2 regions of the Clostridium sp. JS66 genome follow, and region 1 is predicted to be linked to the other one. Evidence: riboswitches for the same ligand, from Rfam matches in the RefSeq annotation. Region 1 holds a riboswitch; the other holds the start of a gene.

Region 1 (8,692 bases):
GGATTGAAGTAATATACTGCTCCACCTGAAGGATCCCATCCATTTAAAGCATCTCTAGCTGCCCTTATGGAATTTTGCTCCATATTAGCATGTACTTGCCCATCTACTATAGCTGTAAAAGCACCTGGTTGATAAATAACTCCTGCTATTGTAGAAGGAAATCTTGGATCTCTTGTTCTATTCAAAATTACTGCACCTACTGCCACTTGGCCTTCATAAGGCTCTCCTCTAGCCTCTCCATTTATAAGTCTGGCAAGTAATGTTACATCCTGATTACTAGAACTATTAGTATTTTTTGCTGCAGCTGCAGCTGTAGCTGTAGTATTGTATATGCCTAATGCTCGAAGTGTAGAATCTCCTGCAACACCATCTACCTTTAATCCATTTTTAGCTTGAAATTTTTTAACAGCTGTAAAAGTTCTATAACCATATACACCATCTACACTACCATCATAATAGTACCATGCCTTAAGCTTACTTTGTATCTGTGAAACCACACCACCTCTGGACCCATAATAGTAAACTACGGCATTTACAGCATTATTATAGGGATCTACATACAATGTAGTGGAAACATATGTAATTATAATCATAAGTGCACAAATTGCTTCTCGCCTAACTCTTAAAATCTTTTTCGTCATACCAACTCACTCCTTGATTCAGTATAAAGCTATAATTTATGGTTTTATAAATTTAGTTTGCTCACTAAACCATAAAAAATACACTCAACTTTTTAGGAGTTAAATTTGCATAATATCTAAAAATAATGCGAAGCTTTGCTTCGCATTATGCTTAATTTATGTAAAAACATATTTATACAAAATTTCCACCAAAAGCTAGTATTGTAAGTGCTATTATAAGTATTACTGTAGCTTTTGCAATAAAATTTTGTATTGTACTGTTCACATACTTACCCATTACTTCAGTATCATTTACAAGTTTTATCATAAATATAAGTACCACAGGGCACAATACCCCTGCCAACTGCTGAGTTACTAATATTATATTAATCAAAGAAATATTAGGTATTAAAACTATTACTGCACTTATGACAATCATAAATAAAAACAAACCAAAAAATACAGGTGCTTCCTTTATTTTGTTGTCAATACCACTTTCAAATCCAAATGCCTCACATACAGCATAAGCTGTACATAAAGGTATAACACAACATGCTAAAAATGATGCTCCAAAAAGTCCAATGGCAAATAGCATAAATGAATAATTTCCTGCTAATGGTCTTAATGCTGATGCTGCATCCTGCGCGCTATCTATACTTATACCTGCTTTGAATAAAGTTTCTGCAGTACATACAGTTATAAAAAGTGCCGTTAATATTGCCCAAATAGTTCCAACATAAACATCCACTTTCTCATATTTATACTCTTTTAAGGATATTCCTTTATCTACTATGGATGATTGTAAATAAAATTGCATATAAGGTGTTATAGTAGTTCCTATCATTCCTATAAGCACTAAAAAATACCCTTTATCAAGCTTAGCCTGTGGTTTTATAACACTTGTTACAACATGACCCCAGTCAGGTTTCACTAAAAATGCAGTTATAACATATCCAAAAAACGTAAGTGTAAGAAGCAAAAATATCTTCTCGGCTTTTGAATAACTTCCTTTAGTTAACATAAACCACATAACTACTGCAAGTATTGGAATTGTTATATATTTACTTATATTAAACAACTCCAAACTAGCAGCAATTCCAGCAAAATCACCTATGCATACGCCTAAATTTGCAACTATGAGTACAATCATGGCAAAAAAAGCCCATTTGACACCAAATCTTTCTCTTATTAAATCTGAAAGTCCTTTTCCTGTAACTACAGCCATCCTTGCATTCATCTCTTGAATTACTGCAAGACCTATAGCTATTACAAACATTCCCCAAAGCATGGAGTAACCATAGTGAGCTCCTACTACAGAGTAAGTGGCTACTCCACCTGCATCATTTCCTGCATTTGCTGTAATAAGCCCTGGCCCTATTATTCCTAATATCATTAAAAACTTATTTCTATTTTTCAATTTTAAACACCTTCTCTCTATCCTACCTTTTTAAATCTCTTTCTCCATGTTGGGATTAGTATATCTTCTACTATATCGCTCATTATAACTACACCACACAGCTTTTCACTACTGTCTACTACAGGTAAAGAGAGAAGATCATATTTTGAACACATTTCTATAGCTTCATCTATATTTTCATTATCATTTATTTTTACTATATTAGTTAACATTATTTCTCTGAGTTTATTTTTAGGATCTGACATTATAAGTGCTTTTAACGACACTACTCCTTGAAGTCTTTCTTGTTGATCTGTAATATATATATAATGTGACACTTCATCCTCTGGATTTGTTTCTCTTAAAAGTTCTATAGTTTCTTCAACAGTTATATTTATATTAAAATCTATAAAATCCTTATTCATTATACTTCCTACAGTTTCGTCTTCATACTGCATAAGTGTTCTTACTTCATCAGCATCTTCTTTCTCCATAGATAAAAGAATCTTTTCAGCAGTTTCCTCATCAACTTCATCTAATATGTCTGCAATTTCATCATTAGGCATATTATCTAATACTTCATCCCTCTTAGATTGACTTAAATTTTCAATAATATCTGCTTGAACATCTGGTTCAATTTCCTCTAAAATATCCGCTGCAAGATTCTGATCCAAGCTTTCAAAAACCTTTTTTCTATAATTTATATCCATATCCTCAAAAATATCCGCTAAATCTGCAGGATGGAGTTTTGATAATTTTTTATAAGTAACAGATAACTTTAAATTGTTATTGACCATCTCTAGCGACTCAACATTATCCCAAATAATAAGACTATCTGCTGGTTTTTTATTAAATAATTTATAGCAGCCTTTAACCATATTTTCCACACCAAGTCTTCTACCTAAAGCTAAAACTCCGGTATCTACAGCTACTACTCTAAGTTCTCCTGCTATCTCAGCAATTCTTAAATCATTAACTCTTACAAGCTTTTTTCCATTGATATCTACAATTTGCCTATCTAATAGATGTTTAGATAGAAGGTATGAATACTTCTGCAATATTATTTCTCTTACACCTTCACCTTTTATTATTATCCTATCGTCATCCTCATAAAATGCAATATTCTTGAATTCACAGTTTAAAACTTCTCCATCTTTTTTTATTTTGTAACCTATTGCTCTTGGAAGACCATCTTCTGTAGTTACATAAATGTCACAAAGTTTTCCTATTGAATCGTTAAATTCATCATAAATTTTTTTATGAAGAACCTTACTTAGAAAGAATGCAGATAACTTTTTCATAAATATTCCTCCTTACTTATATAGAAAGATATTTATGGAAAAGTCATAAGAATTTTAGAAATGAAAAAAATCTAATTTTATTATGATTTTAATATAAATGTCTCTCTATATATAACTATATTTAGTTTTACTTTCGAGTTTGACCGACCACCATAAGGGCCACTTTCCATCTATCGCACCACCTTAAAATAAAATAAAGGAGTCTAAAAAGACTCCTCCAATAAACTAAAACTTCTTCGTACGAGTTTTAGCACTATATAGCTTTAGACTTTTATTAAGTCCAGCTACATTAAGTAAAACCTTGATTCGGTAATACCTGTTGACCCATTGGCATCTCTCGATGTTTCCGGGCAGTAGCGTATATCTATATAGGAGCCTCACCTAACATAAGTAAACTTATAATTTCATTTTACATTATTAATTATAGTACAAATTTATAAAAATGCAACCATTAAACAGTGAATTTATTTAAATTTAAGTGTTTAATTATTTTAGTTCTCTGTTAATTCGTTTTTCTATGTTTTTTAAAGAATTTTTACTATTTTCTAAAGAATTATCGGTTCATAATATATCATTACATTATATTATATGCATTAAGTTGCTCTTAAGTTAAGGTAAATTTTATGTAAAATTAATATTTTTCATAAACAAATTATTGAAACATGCATCTGTAAAAACATCCATTTGTACAAAAATCAATAGAAGTATTTTTAATTTCATATTCATATTTTATTCTGGTTATGCTAATATAGGATTTAGAAAAATTGTAACTGAATGGAGCATTTAAATGATAATAAATAAAGAATTTTTACCTATTAGTAAAGAAGATATGAAAAAACGTAATATAGACCAACTAGATTTTATAATAATTACAGGTGATGCTTATGTAGATCACCCTTCTTTTGGTACAGCTATAATATCTAGAGTATTGGAAAGTGAAGGTTTCACTGTTGGAATCATAGCCCAACCCGATTGGAATAATGTCGAAGATTTTAAACGTCTTGGAAAACCTAAGTTCGGCTTTCTTGTAAACTCTGGTAATATAGACTCAATGGTAAATCATTATACCGCATCAAAGAAAAAGCGTCATGATGACTTATATTCTCCAGGTGGAAAAAGCGGTAACAGACCTGATAGAGCTCTTATTGTATATTGTAACAAAGCTAGAGAAGCTTATAAAAATGTACCAATTATGATTGGCGGCATCGAGGCAAGTTTAAGAAGATTTGCTCACTATGATTACTGGGATAATAAAGTAAGAAGAAGTATATTAGTTGATTCTAAAGCAGATCTTTTAATGTATGGAATGGGTGAAAAAACTGTAGTCCAAATAGCTAACCTTCTTAAATATGGCATGGAAATTAATAAGCTAACAAATGTAAGAGGAACATTACATTCATGCAAAGAAATAGATAATTTAAATGATTTTATAGAGCTTCCTTCTTTTGAAGAAGTATCTAATGATAAAAAGAGCTATGCAGAAGCTTATAAAACAGAATACTATGAACAGGATGCTATAAGCGGAAAAACCTTAGTTCAAAAGCATGGGGATCACTATATTGTTCAAAATCCTCCTCAATTCACTCTAACTGAAGAGGAAATGGATATAGTATATAACCTTCCTTATACTAGAACATATCACCCTATATATGAATCTGAAGGTGGTATCCCTGCTATAAAGGAAGTTAAGTTTTCTATTACTAGCCATAGAGGTTGTTTTGGAGCTTGTTCCTTCTGTGCTCTTACTTTCCATCAAGGAAGGACTATTCAAGCTAGAAGCCAAAACTCTGTTTTAGATGAAGCAAAACTTTTAACTACACTAGATGATTTTAAAGGCTATATACATGATGTAGGTGGACCTACTGCAAACTTTAGACATAAAGCATGTAAAGTTCAAGAAACCCGAGGAGTTTGTAAAAATAGGTTATGTCTTTCACCTAATCCTTGTAAAAACCTAATAGTTGATCATAGGGAATACTTAAATCTTTTAAAACAAATGAGGGAAATTCCTGGAATTAAAAAAGTTTTTATACGTTCTGGAATAAGATATGATTATCTTATTTATGATAAGAATACCGCTTTTTTTGAAGAACTCTGCAAACATCATATAAGTGGTCAGCTTAAGGTAGCACCAGAGCACATAAGCGATAAGGTCCTTAAACAAATGGGGAAACCTAGCAGTAAAGTATATGATAGATTTTCTAAAAAATATTTTGAAATAAATAAAAAATTAAATAAAAAACAATATTTAGTACCTTATCTTATGTCTAGTCATCCTGGTAGTGATTTAAATGCTGCCATAGAATTGGCTTTATACATTAAAAATATGGGATATATTCCTGAACAAGTTCAAGATTTTTATCCTACACCAGGAAGTCTATCAACTACAATGTATTACACAGGTATTAATCCTTTAACTAATGAAAAAGTTTATGTTCCTAAGGAACAAAAGGAAAAAAGTATGCAGCGAGCCTTACTTCAATTTTCTGTTCCTGAAAACTATAATCTTGTGAAAGAAGCTTTAATTAAAGCCCATCGTGAAGATTTGATAGGAAATAGTTCCAATTGCCTTATTCACGAAACAGCACCTAAAAAAAGAACTTTTCATAATAATTCATCTACTGCCGCTAAATCAAAAAATGAAAGTTCTTATAAACATAAAAGTAAAGTTGGAAATTTAAATAAAGCATCTAAAAAATCATTTAAAAGTAAGTTTAAGAAATAAACTGATATTATTTTAGCTTTCACCTTTTGAGCATAATGCGATGCAACTTTTTCAGAGGACAATTGACAAAGGACAGAGGACAGTGAAGGGTGATTTTTCTCCGTTGCACTACGAAAAATCTTTAATTAAATTTTCAATTACTCGTTTCATTAAAGTGAAATATTACTAATTTATATAAATTTAAAGCTTGTTTTGTGTTAGCAAAACAAGCTTTAAAAATAAATTAGTTTTCTGACGTAAGGGAAAAAACTTACCTTAACTGTCCTCTGTCCTCTCGAAAATATTGTTTCGCAATATTTTTTAAGCTTTCTTTTTCACCCTATTTAAAGCATATATTAGCGCTATTATCCATAACATATCTCCTATAATATTCTCCGCAATCAAAACAATTCCAGCTATCCATACTATATATTCTATTATAGTTGCAATTGAAGCTAAAATTACTATACTCATCCCTATTCTATTTATATAAGTTTTATTAATAAAACTTATAGCCAAAAATAATGTTATAGTATTTATTCCAATATACACCCAATATATATAAGTATCTTGCGCAAATATCATAGTATAACCAATATTACTGGAGTTTTGAAGAAAGCATGTACATTTTAACATAATAGAAACATACAATATTATCGATATTCCTAATGCTATAAAAATACAAGAAAAATTTATAATATGTCCCTTCATAAATATATACAGTACAATCAAAATTATTAAGGGAACACCAATTAGATTCATAAAAAATAAAGGTTTTAGTAAATAAAGATATTTTATGTTACTAACCAAAAATAATATTAAAAGTGCAGCATATCTTAAACCCATAACCAATATGGTGATTAATGCTATTGTTTTAACCTTTTTAGGTGAATATAAATCTAAATAAAAGCATTTAAATAAAAGTATTATTATAATAAGTAGCAAAGAAATATAGATATAGAATTTTAACATACTACCTCCTGATACATTACTACTATCTTATATTTATTATAAAATTTAAATTTATATTACTAAAAAATGCTTTTAAGTAAATATATGATTCATATATTTAACTTAAAAGCATTTTCTCAGGTATATTTGTCCCTAAAACTTCTATTCCACCTTTTATACATTCTATAACTAATGGAAAATCTGGTCCTCTTTCTCCATCTATATCCGTTACTATATCTTCATAACATTCTATCTCTATTCTATTAGATTTAAAATACACAAGTCCTTCTGTACCTTCTAAATGTTCACCCTTAAACATTTTTATAAAAAGCGATATCATGTCCTTTATCATTCCTGCTTTTATTATTATTACATCCAACATTCCGTCGTCCACTTCTGCTTTATATGCAAACTTTAAATTTCCAGCAGTCTGTCCGTTAAATATTAACATCAAATACATATAATCATCAAACACATCATTTTCAGATGACACTTTTATTTTAAGTTTTCTAAGACTAGGTAACTGCTCTAATGCCTTGATATAATAAGCAAGTTTACCTATTGTATTTTTTAAATTCACATCTGTTCTTTGGGATACATCTGTAAAAAGTCCTGTGCTTGCCACATTCAAAAAATACTTGTCATTTATTTTTCCTAAATCCAATTTTTTAGGTTTACTGTTCAATATTTGTTCACAAGCTGCTTCTATATCCTCAGGAGCCCCAATAAATTTTGCAAAATCATTAGCAGTACCCACTGGAAGTATTGCTATAGGGATATTCAAGTCTAGCTTTTTCATCTCATTTACAGCTTCGTCAATGGTTCCATCTCCACCAGCTATTAAAATATATTTATAAGTTTTATTTATACCTTTAAAAGCTTCGCTTATACTATATTCAAAACTAATTCTGAAAGGTACAACCTCATATCCATATTTTTGATGCACTTTTATAACCTTGTCAATACCACTTATTATGGTATTCTCTCCTGAATACGGATTATATATAAACTTTACTTTTTTCATACAAAAACTCTCCTATTTTTAATAAGCCTTATTACTTAAACTAATATTTAAATCATAAAATATAATATATTCATTAAAAAGTCCTAATTTTATGATTATCTACTACATTATAACACCTTATATAATAAATCCACAAGATTATGAAAGAATCTTGTGGATTTATTCATAAATTATTAAATTTTAAATTTCTGGTGCAGTATGTTCAGAAATATTACTAAGTGCTTCTTCTGCTTCTTCTTGAAGATTAGGCTGGACAGCTATATCTCCCAAGGATACTACTCCAACTAGATTATTAGATTCTATTATAGGCAATCTTCTTATTTGTCTTTCACTCATAATTCTAGATGCATCTTCAATATCCATACTAGGGTCACCTACAACTGGATTTGAGGACATGATTTCTCTAACTGTTTGCTTTTCGGAATTCTGTCCTTCAGCTGCAGACCTTATAGCTATATCCCTATCTGTAACTATTCCTATAACTTTGTCTCCATTACATACAGGAATTGCGCCTATATTATGTTTTCTCATAAGTTGTGCTGCTCTTTCAACATTATCTTCGGCATTTAAGCTAACAACACATTTAGTCATAATGTCTTGAACTTTCATCAAAAACACCTCTCTTCAAAATTTACACTGTAAAACTATTGTGTCCCTATATTTCCTTGAATATAAGCGTAAATTTATAGAAAAAAT
Region 2 (8,692 bases), 2.4 Mb from region 1:
TAAATGTACTTCCAATATTAGGATCAGGTTATAAAAATATTTTAAAAGGGAGTATGAAATCTGCTTATGCTTATGCAGGAATGGAATCAATATTTTTATTTTATCCTATTATAAAAAATAAAAATAGAATTAAAGTGATAGTTTTGAAAGCTACATTTATCTCTATGGGCATTTATACATGGATAACATTTATATGTATTTATTATTTAGGATATAAGGTTACTTTAAAAGCATTATGGCCAGTTTTATTGGTGACAGAAGGAGTAAATTTACCAGTACTAAACAGTTTTCGATTATTGTTTTTATTTTTATGGAGTATAGTAATATTTAAACTTATAGCAAATGAGTATTATGCATTTACATTTGTTTTAACACATGTTATAAAAGTAAAAGATAAGCAAATGATTTACTATTTTACTTTTCCCTTGATAATTTACATATGCTTAAAAGTTGGGAACGAAGTTCAAAGAAGAGCTCTAATTGACAAAATTATTCCTAAAGTCACTTTATTTAATATTGTTTATACATTAATTATTGCTTTATTGATATTTATAAAAGACAAATTGGGAAAAACAAAGAAAAATTGTATTTAATTTCTTATTTGCAATAAATTCAAACTTTCTTCTAACATACATATTCATAGATAATATGTAAATCCTATAGTGTATACTGAATATACATTAGCAATTTTTATTATTGAAAGGAGTATAAATTTATGAATAGAAATAAAAAAGATAAAAATATAAAAATGAATAAGGCTATAGAAAATATGGGGAATAGCACCAGTATACATTCCTTAAATACTGATAACAATGCCACTGGCAAAAATAATAATCACAAAACAAATAATAAGTAGTTACTAATAAAATAAAACCAGATTACCTTTAATATTAAATTAAGTAATCTGGTTTATAATTTTTAAAATTTTATTTTGAAACTCTAAAATGTCCTGTTATCTTTGGCATCCAATACATGATTTCATCGCCTTCTCTAGCATAAGGTGGTGCATTATGTATTATATACGGAACTCCATCAGTCCTTCTTTTATCAGAAACTATAGCTATATGTTCCTTATTGTCAAAGGTTAAAATGTCACCTGGCTGCCATTCCTTTAAATTATCTATATCATTAGGTTTCAACTCAGTGGTAATATTTTGAGCATATTTTTTAAAATAAACATAAAGATTAGGCACTCTTCTAAAGTCTATATTAGGGTCTGGTTTTCCTTCAATTCTTTTATAGTCACTAGGATGATTTCTTATATCCTCATCTACCATATCTTTTAAATTATACCCCGCATCCTTAAAAGCTCTCCATACTAAATCAGTACATACGCCTTCATTATCTGGAGGGTATCCGCCTACATAATATTCACTTTTATATTTTACTTTTTTTTCTGCTTCCTTCCTTGCTCCAAGAACTATAGTTTCTCGATTTTTTATAACACTTTTATCCTTATTTGAATTTATTACTGCAATTTCTTTCTGTAATTTTTCATTAATTGTTTCTTGCTTTTTTTCACTATTTGCACTTTTAGTTTGTACCTCTTTTAAATTTTTACTATAAAATGCACTTTTCTGAATCCAAAATTCGAATCCTATAATACTTAAACAAATGAAAATTAAAAATATTATACAGAACTTTTTTCTCATTTTTTATCTCCTAAATATTTTCCTTATAAGTTATCCAATCACTCCAGCTGCCAACATAAAGTTTTGCTTTTACGTCAATTTCATCTAATACCAAAAAATTAAAAGCAGCATCTATTCCAGAACCACAATACACTATAACTTCTTTTTTGCCAAATGAATTTTTAAACCTTTCCTTTAAATATGATATATCTTTAATGGTATTATTATCATTTAAGTTGTCTTTCCAATAGTAATTTACAGCTCCTTTTATATGCCCTGCTATTTTATCTATTGGTTCATTTTTTCCACTATATCTTATTTCTGTTCTTGAATCTATTACCAAAGTTTCAGGATTTAATTTTACTTCATTTACATGTTCCATATTTGTTTCTAAATTTTCATTTATACCTATTTTAAAATCACCTTTTTTTGGTACTTCTAACTCATCTGTTGAAATATCATTTCCATCACTTATCCATTTACCTATTCCACCATCTAAAACATAATTAGATTGATGTCCTATATGTCTTAGCATCCAGCAAAACCTTGCAGCACCTGCAATTTTATATTCATCATAAGCTACTACTACAGTATCATTATCTATTCCTAAACCTTCAATTGTATTTTTAAAATTATCAATTTCAGGCAGGGGATTTCTTCCACCATGTTCACCAGCTGCAGAGGATAATTGCTTGCTCAAATTTATAAACTTGGCTCCTTTTAAATGTCCTTGTTCATAACCCCTTCTGCCATAACTTTCATCAAGTAAATCTCCTCTACAATCTACAATTATTAAATTGGTATCTTCAATATGTTTCCTTAACCAATAAGTTGTTACAAAATTTTTCATTTTGGTTCCTCCAATTCACTAATATTCCATTATATCCTGTAAAATACAAAATTTACACTGCTATCTAGATAATTATATCATTTTGTCATGGAACCTTCAAAAATATTTAAATTACTTGTTTTTCCTCTAAATCCAAGTAAAGCTCTTCTGAATCATGATCATAAGTAAACAATTCAGCATATCTACCCCAATCAATTATAATATCCATCATTCCTTCAATTTCATGATGTGGAAAATTCTGCTTGAATAGCTCCTTAAAAAATTCTTCCTTCATTGTGTGATTTTTTTTATTATTTAATACATTCATTATTAATTGAAATGTAGATATACCCTCTAGCTGTTTTTTAAATAGTTCTTTACTTTCATCTTTATCTAACTCCACAAATTTTTTTCCAAGTTCAGTTATAAAAATATCTCCTTCTTTTACCTCCGCAAAATTAAGCATAGATATGCCTTCTATATTAGGAAGAAGATCATCTATTTCCATCATTAAATTTCCTCCTAGCTGATATATATCCATCTTACCACCGTTATCATCTATAAGTTCAAGTAGCCCAGACATCACACCAACATGAGCATCAGGGATCTGAATAGGCTTTTCTCCACCTTCTCCCTTTTCTTTATCTAAATTTACACTTTTGCTTAATTTATTTTCTTCATTATTAGCAGTTTTACCTTGTATTAATAACTTATAAACATTATCAACTATTTTTTAAAATTCAGGTGATTTTCTGTTTCTCGGATGAGGAAGATCTACTTTAATCTCATCAACCACATGTGCAGGATTCCTGCTGAGCATTACAATTTTATCTGCCATAAGTACAGCCTCTTCAATACCATGAGTAATCATTATTATACTTTTTATAGGCATCCTTTTTTCCTGCCACAGTTCAACTAACTCCGTTCTTAAATTTTCAGCAGTTAAAAAGTCTAATGCTGAAAAAGGTTCATCCAAGCATAAAAGCCTTGGTTCTACTGCTAATGCCCTAGCAAATCCAACCCTTTGTCTCATCCCTCCTGAAAGCTCCTTTGGATACGCCTCCTCAAATCCATCAAGACCTATAAGGCTTATAAGCTCTTCAGCTTTTCTTTTTGTATAATCTTTTGGAAATCCCTTAGCCTTAAGACCTAGCTCTACATTTTCACTAACAGTAAGCCATGGATAAAGTGCAAAGGTTTGAAAAACTATAGAAGCATAGGGATTTACTCCAGTTACCTTCTTACTATCAAAAATCACTTCACCACAATCTGGCTTTACTAATCCTGTTATAGTTCTAAGTAGTGTTGACTTACCTGATCCAGAAGGCCCTAATATAGCTATGAATTCACCTTCATTTATAGTTAAATTTATATCTTCTAAAGTAGGCTTATCTGAGCCACCAAAATATTTTGTAATTCCTTTAACCTTTATAAATTCTTTTACATTTTTCATATTCCCACCCCTTTATAATTCTATTTTAAATTTTTCTTCTGATAATACGTATAATCTTTTCCATAGTGTCTTATTGACACCAACTACTACAACACACATGATGATTGTAGCTATAAGTAACAAAGGATAATTCCCTTTTTCTGTAGCCTCTGATATAAGAGCTCCAAGTCCTACAGTAGACACGGTTCTTCCACCAAAATTAACATATTCAGATACAATGCTTGCATTCCAACATCCACCTGTAGCTGTTACCATTCCTGTTAAAAGATAAGGAAATATAGAAGGAAGTATAAGAACTTTCCACCTTTTCCATCCATTAATACCAAAAGTTTTAGCTGCAGCTTTTAAATCCTCAGGAATAGCCATTGCTCCTGCAATTACATTAAATAATATGTACCACTGAGTTCCCATTAACATTAAAATCACTGATGCAATATTGAGTCCGCCTAGCTTATTCATAAAATATATCAAAATCACAGGAAAAAGTGCAGTTGCTGGTATTGAAGCTACAACTTGAATAATAGGTTGTAAAACATTTGCTACTTTTTTATTCATACCTATAGCTACTCCTACAGGTACTGTCCATATTAACGCTATAACTTGAGCTGCAACAACTCTCAAAAATGAGTAACCTACAGATGGAAGTATCCTTCCCCATTCATTTTTTGAAAGCTGCATTAATAATTTAAATGCATTAAAGCCTGAATATAAAAGTACTCCATAAATTAATATTCTTACTAGCCATCTAACTGTAAAGCCTATTCCTATTCCTTTAGTTCTTTCTTTACTCGCAAGTTTCACAGCAAACTTATCTATAGCCTCATTTAAATTTTCTGCAATAGGTTCATATATTTTTTTAACTAAAAAGTCAACAATCACCGATCTTCTCAAAAGTGTAAGTACAAACGAATGAGGTGCTTCACCAGATTCAGTAAGCTCCATCTTAAACTTATCTGCCCAAACAGTTACTGGCTTCCAAACTAATTGATCTAAAAGCACAATAACAACTATTAATGCAGCTATCCCCCAAACTAACGCTTTCTTGTCTCCTTGACTTGCAGCAGTTTGCAAAAAAGAACCTATCCCCTCAAGCCTAAAGTCCTTACCTTTTAATGTAAACATTTCGCAAGCCATAAGAAAGAACCATCCACCTGCCCAAGACATCATACTATTCCAAACTAATCCAATAACAGCAAAGGGTACTTCTAGCTTTTTAAATTTCTGCCATTTATTTAATCCAAATACTCCTGAAGCTTCTTCTAAATCTTTAGGCAATATTTTTATAGAATGATAAAAACTAAAGGTCATATTCCATGCTTGTCCAGTGAATATCAATATAATAGAAGATAATTCCAAACCTATATTATTACTAGGAAATAATGCTATGAGTCCCAAAACTACTGCTGGCAAAAATGATAATACAGGTATAGATTGAAGAATATCCAGTACTGGTATCATTACCTTCTCTGCCTTTTCATTATGTGCAGCTATGTATCCATATATAAGTGTAAATATCAATGATAAAATATACGCTACTGTCATTCTGCCAACTGATTTCAAAACATATATTGGAAGATTCCTTACATCTGTTGAAACCTGTATCCCACTAGTATTTACATTCCCTTTTATACCTGGAGCAATTGCCAAATATAATATTGATACAATAACTAAAAATATAATTATATCAAGTACTCCAAGCTTTCTATTTACAACTGTCTTTTCTAATTTCATTCTAATCACGCTCCTCAATTTTTACTCGTTAATCAATAATTATCACCATCCTCAGTACTCATTATAATTACCGCCACCTTTCATATTACGTAATCAAGTCTATGTGAAATTTAATTAAATACTTCATGCCATAATTTTTGTAAAGAAACTGAAAATTCATATATAAAAACAAAAGAGCCCTAAAAAAGGCTCTCAAAAAACTCTAAAGACGAATAAATAAATATTCTTATAAACCATCCTTCGTTGAGCTTTAGCACTATATAGCTTTGAGTTAAACTCAGCTACATTAAGTAAAACCTTAATTCGGTAATACCTGTTGACCCATTGGCATCTCTCGATATTTTTGGGCAGTAGCATGTATCTAATATAGGAGCCTCACCTAACAATCCATATTTAATTTTATTTGAACTTTTGTACCCTTGTAAGTATAAGTTTTTCCACTTAGTTTGTCAATAAAAATAAAAAGACTGCTAATAAAAATACATTTATCAGCAGTCTTACAATTATAATATTTATTCAATAGTTTTCCTAAACTACATTTTTAAGTTCAAGTGTTCTATATGCTTCTTCTGCAGATGCTTTTAAAATTTCATATGCTTTATCACAGTGATCTTTAGTTGCAATAAGTGGTGGAACCATACGGATTACAGAATCTCCAATTAAAGTAACTAGCATCTTTCTATCCAAACATCCATGTTTTACATCTTTGCCTACAGGTTCGTCAAATTCAACACCTACAAGCAACCCTTTACCACGAACAGCTTTAATATACGGAAGTGTCTTTAATTTATCCATAAAATAGTTGCCTACTTCTTTAGCTTTTTCTGCTAAGTGCTTATCTAACAGCTCATTAATTTGAGCAAGTGAAGCTGCACAACATACTGGATTACCACCATAAGTTGTCCCATGAGATCCTACTGTAAAAGCCTTAGCCACTTCTTTAGTTGCACAAATAGCTGAAATTGGCATTCCTCCGCCCATAGCTTTTGCCATAGAAACTATATCTGGTTTTACACCATAACCCATATATGCCATAACATTACCTGTTCTACACCATCCTGTTTGAACTTCATCTAATAAAAGCAGCAAGCCTTTCTCATCACAAAGTGCTTTAATACCATCCATAAATTCTTGAGTAGCTGGAATAACTCCGCCTTCTCCTTGGACTGGTTCAATCATAATTGCAATAGTATTTTCTGTTACTAATGCTTTAAAAGATTCCAAATCATTAAAACCAGCATAAGAGAATCCTGGGAGCATTGGTTTAAGTCCAATTTGACAAGCATTATCAGGTTGTCCTGTAGCAGTTAATGCACCATAAGTTCTTCCATGAAAGCTGTTTTTTGCCGTTATAATATGATATTTGTTTTTACCATATTTCTCTACACCATATTTTCTAGCCATTTTAATCATTGCTTCATTGGCTTCTGTTCCTGAATTTTGATAAAATATTTTATCCATACCAATAGTTTTACAAATTTTTTCTGCCAAAAGTGCTTGAGGAACAGTGTATGGATAATTGAATGTGTGGATTACATCTTCAACTTGTTCTTTCACAGCAGCAACAACTTTTTCATTACAATTTCCTGCACTATTTACAGCAATACCACCATAGAAATCAAGATATTCCTCCCCTTTATCATTGTAAAGATACATACCCTTTGCACGTTCACAAACAAAATCATAACGTTCATAAGTATCAATCATATACTTTTTTACTAATGCCTTTACATCTTTTTCAGTTAAATTCTTATCTTTTAATTTCATATTCATACTCCCCTTTATCTATAAATTTTCTTAATTTAAATTTAAAAATCTTTCACAATTGCAGTAATGAAAGGCTATATACATGTTTTACTGCTATTTGTCAAAGCCTTTTTGCCATAAAAAATTCATATCAAATATAATTATGGACACTTAAGCAATTTTTTTGGTAATTAATTTTAGCATTTCATTCATAAATACGAATATTCTGAATTACATTTTTATTTTTATATCATAACAGTTTTATTAAGTAAGGTTAGGCTCTAATTTAACTGCATTTACTATAATTGCCTCCTCCCTAGTCTGCAGTGATTCTAAACTTTAATGGACTAAAAATTATTTAACAGCTGCTCCAACAATATATGCTGCTGTTTTCATCAAATTCAATAGGGTCTTTCCTTAATGAAGAGAACTGTTGATAATTAAAAGTTGTAAATTTACATGTCATTTCTCCTTTCTTACAAAGTTATCCTTTATGAACTTTTTTTCAATATTTGTATTATTCATTCGTTTTGACTATAATAATACATATTCTGAAAATAGTAAAATTACATTTTTGTATGTTAGACATTACATTTTTTCATACCTAAAAATTATATATACGTTTTCAATGTGTAAAATCAGTATTCCCGTGGGCCTCCAAATTTCAAGCTTAATTTATATTTAATCATATATTTTTATCACTATATCACACACAAATTAAATTTTTAAATTAGATATTCGATACTTAGCCTTAAGGAGGAGATGTAAAATGGATTTAAAAAAATACGAACTTTTTTCTGATGTAGCTGATAGTGGCAATTTCACAATAAGTGGTAATAAACTTGGCTATACTCAATCTGGAGTTAGTCACATAATAAAGGGATTGGAAAACGAATTTGGTTTTTCATTGTTTGTCAGGACAAGACGTGGAGTATCTCTTACAGATAATGGCAAAACAATTCTCCCTCTTATAAGACAGCTTTTAGCAAATAATTCTCATCTGGAGCAAACCATAAATGCTATAAATGGTCTAGTTACAGGTTCCATCACCATTGGTACCTATTCAAGCATTGCTATAAACTGGCTTCCAAAAATCATATATGAATTTCAAAAAGATTTTCCCAGTATTAATATAAATATAAGAGAAGGCGGTATTGACGAAATAGAATCCTGGATTGAAAATAGTACCGTAGATTTTGGTTTTTGCAGTGAGAGAAATTCTCAAGAATTTGACTGGATACCTCTAAAAGATGATCCACTTATGGCAATTTTGCCAAAAGATTTTCCAATTCCTGAAAACGG

The links. Region 1 has a riboswitch for magnesium ahead of Q6H37_RS01300 (magnesium transporter). Riboswitches for the same ligand answer to the same signal wherever they lie in the genome.
Region 2: it holds a riboswitch for magnesium, as region 1 does, so the genes downstream of both, Q6H37_RS12390 (ABC transporter permease) here and Q6H37_RS01300 (magnesium transporter) in region 1, are expected to answer to the same signal.

The regions. Positions count from the first base shown of each region.
Region 1 is NZ_CP131467.1:259,719-268,410, reverse strand. Features, by position in the region: gene sleB (spore cortex-lytic enzyme) at 1-641, opposite strand, end outside; gene Q6H37_RS01305 (Nramp family divalent metal transporter) at 814-2,013, opposite strand; gene Q6H37_RS01300 (magnesium transporter) at 2,055-3,317, opposite strand; M-box (ykoK) riboswitch at 3,544-3,713, opposite strand; gene Q6H37_RS01295 (YgiQ family radical SAM protein) at 4,108-6,042, shown strand; gene Q6H37_RS01290 (hypothetical protein) at 6,343-6,993, opposite strand; gene Q6H37_RS01285 (YegS/Rv2252/BmrU family lipid kinase) at 7,091-7,996, opposite strand; gene Q6H37_RS01280 (CBS domain-containing protein) at 8,177-8,605, opposite strand.
Region 2 is NZ_CP131467.1:2,636,133-2,644,824, reverse strand. Features, by position in the region: gene Q6H37_RS12415 (endospore germination permease) at 1-593, shown strand, start outside; gene Q6H37_RS12410 (hypothetical protein) at 716-856, shown strand; gene Q6H37_RS12405 (DUF1287 domain-containing protein) at 927-1,652, opposite strand; gene Q6H37_RS12400 (sulfurtransferase) at 1,663-2,481, opposite strand; partial or broken gene Q6H37_RS12395 (nitrate/sulfonate/bicarbonate ABC transporter ATP-binding protein) at 2,588-3,913, opposite strand; gene Q6H37_RS12390 (ABC transporter permease) at 3,926-5,644, opposite strand; M-box (ykoK) riboswitch at 5,873-6,038, opposite strand; gene Q6H37_RS12385 (acetylornithine/succinylornithine family transaminase) at 6,173-7,411, opposite strand; gene Q6H37_RS12380 (LysR family transcriptional regulator) at 8,160-8,692, shown strand, end outside.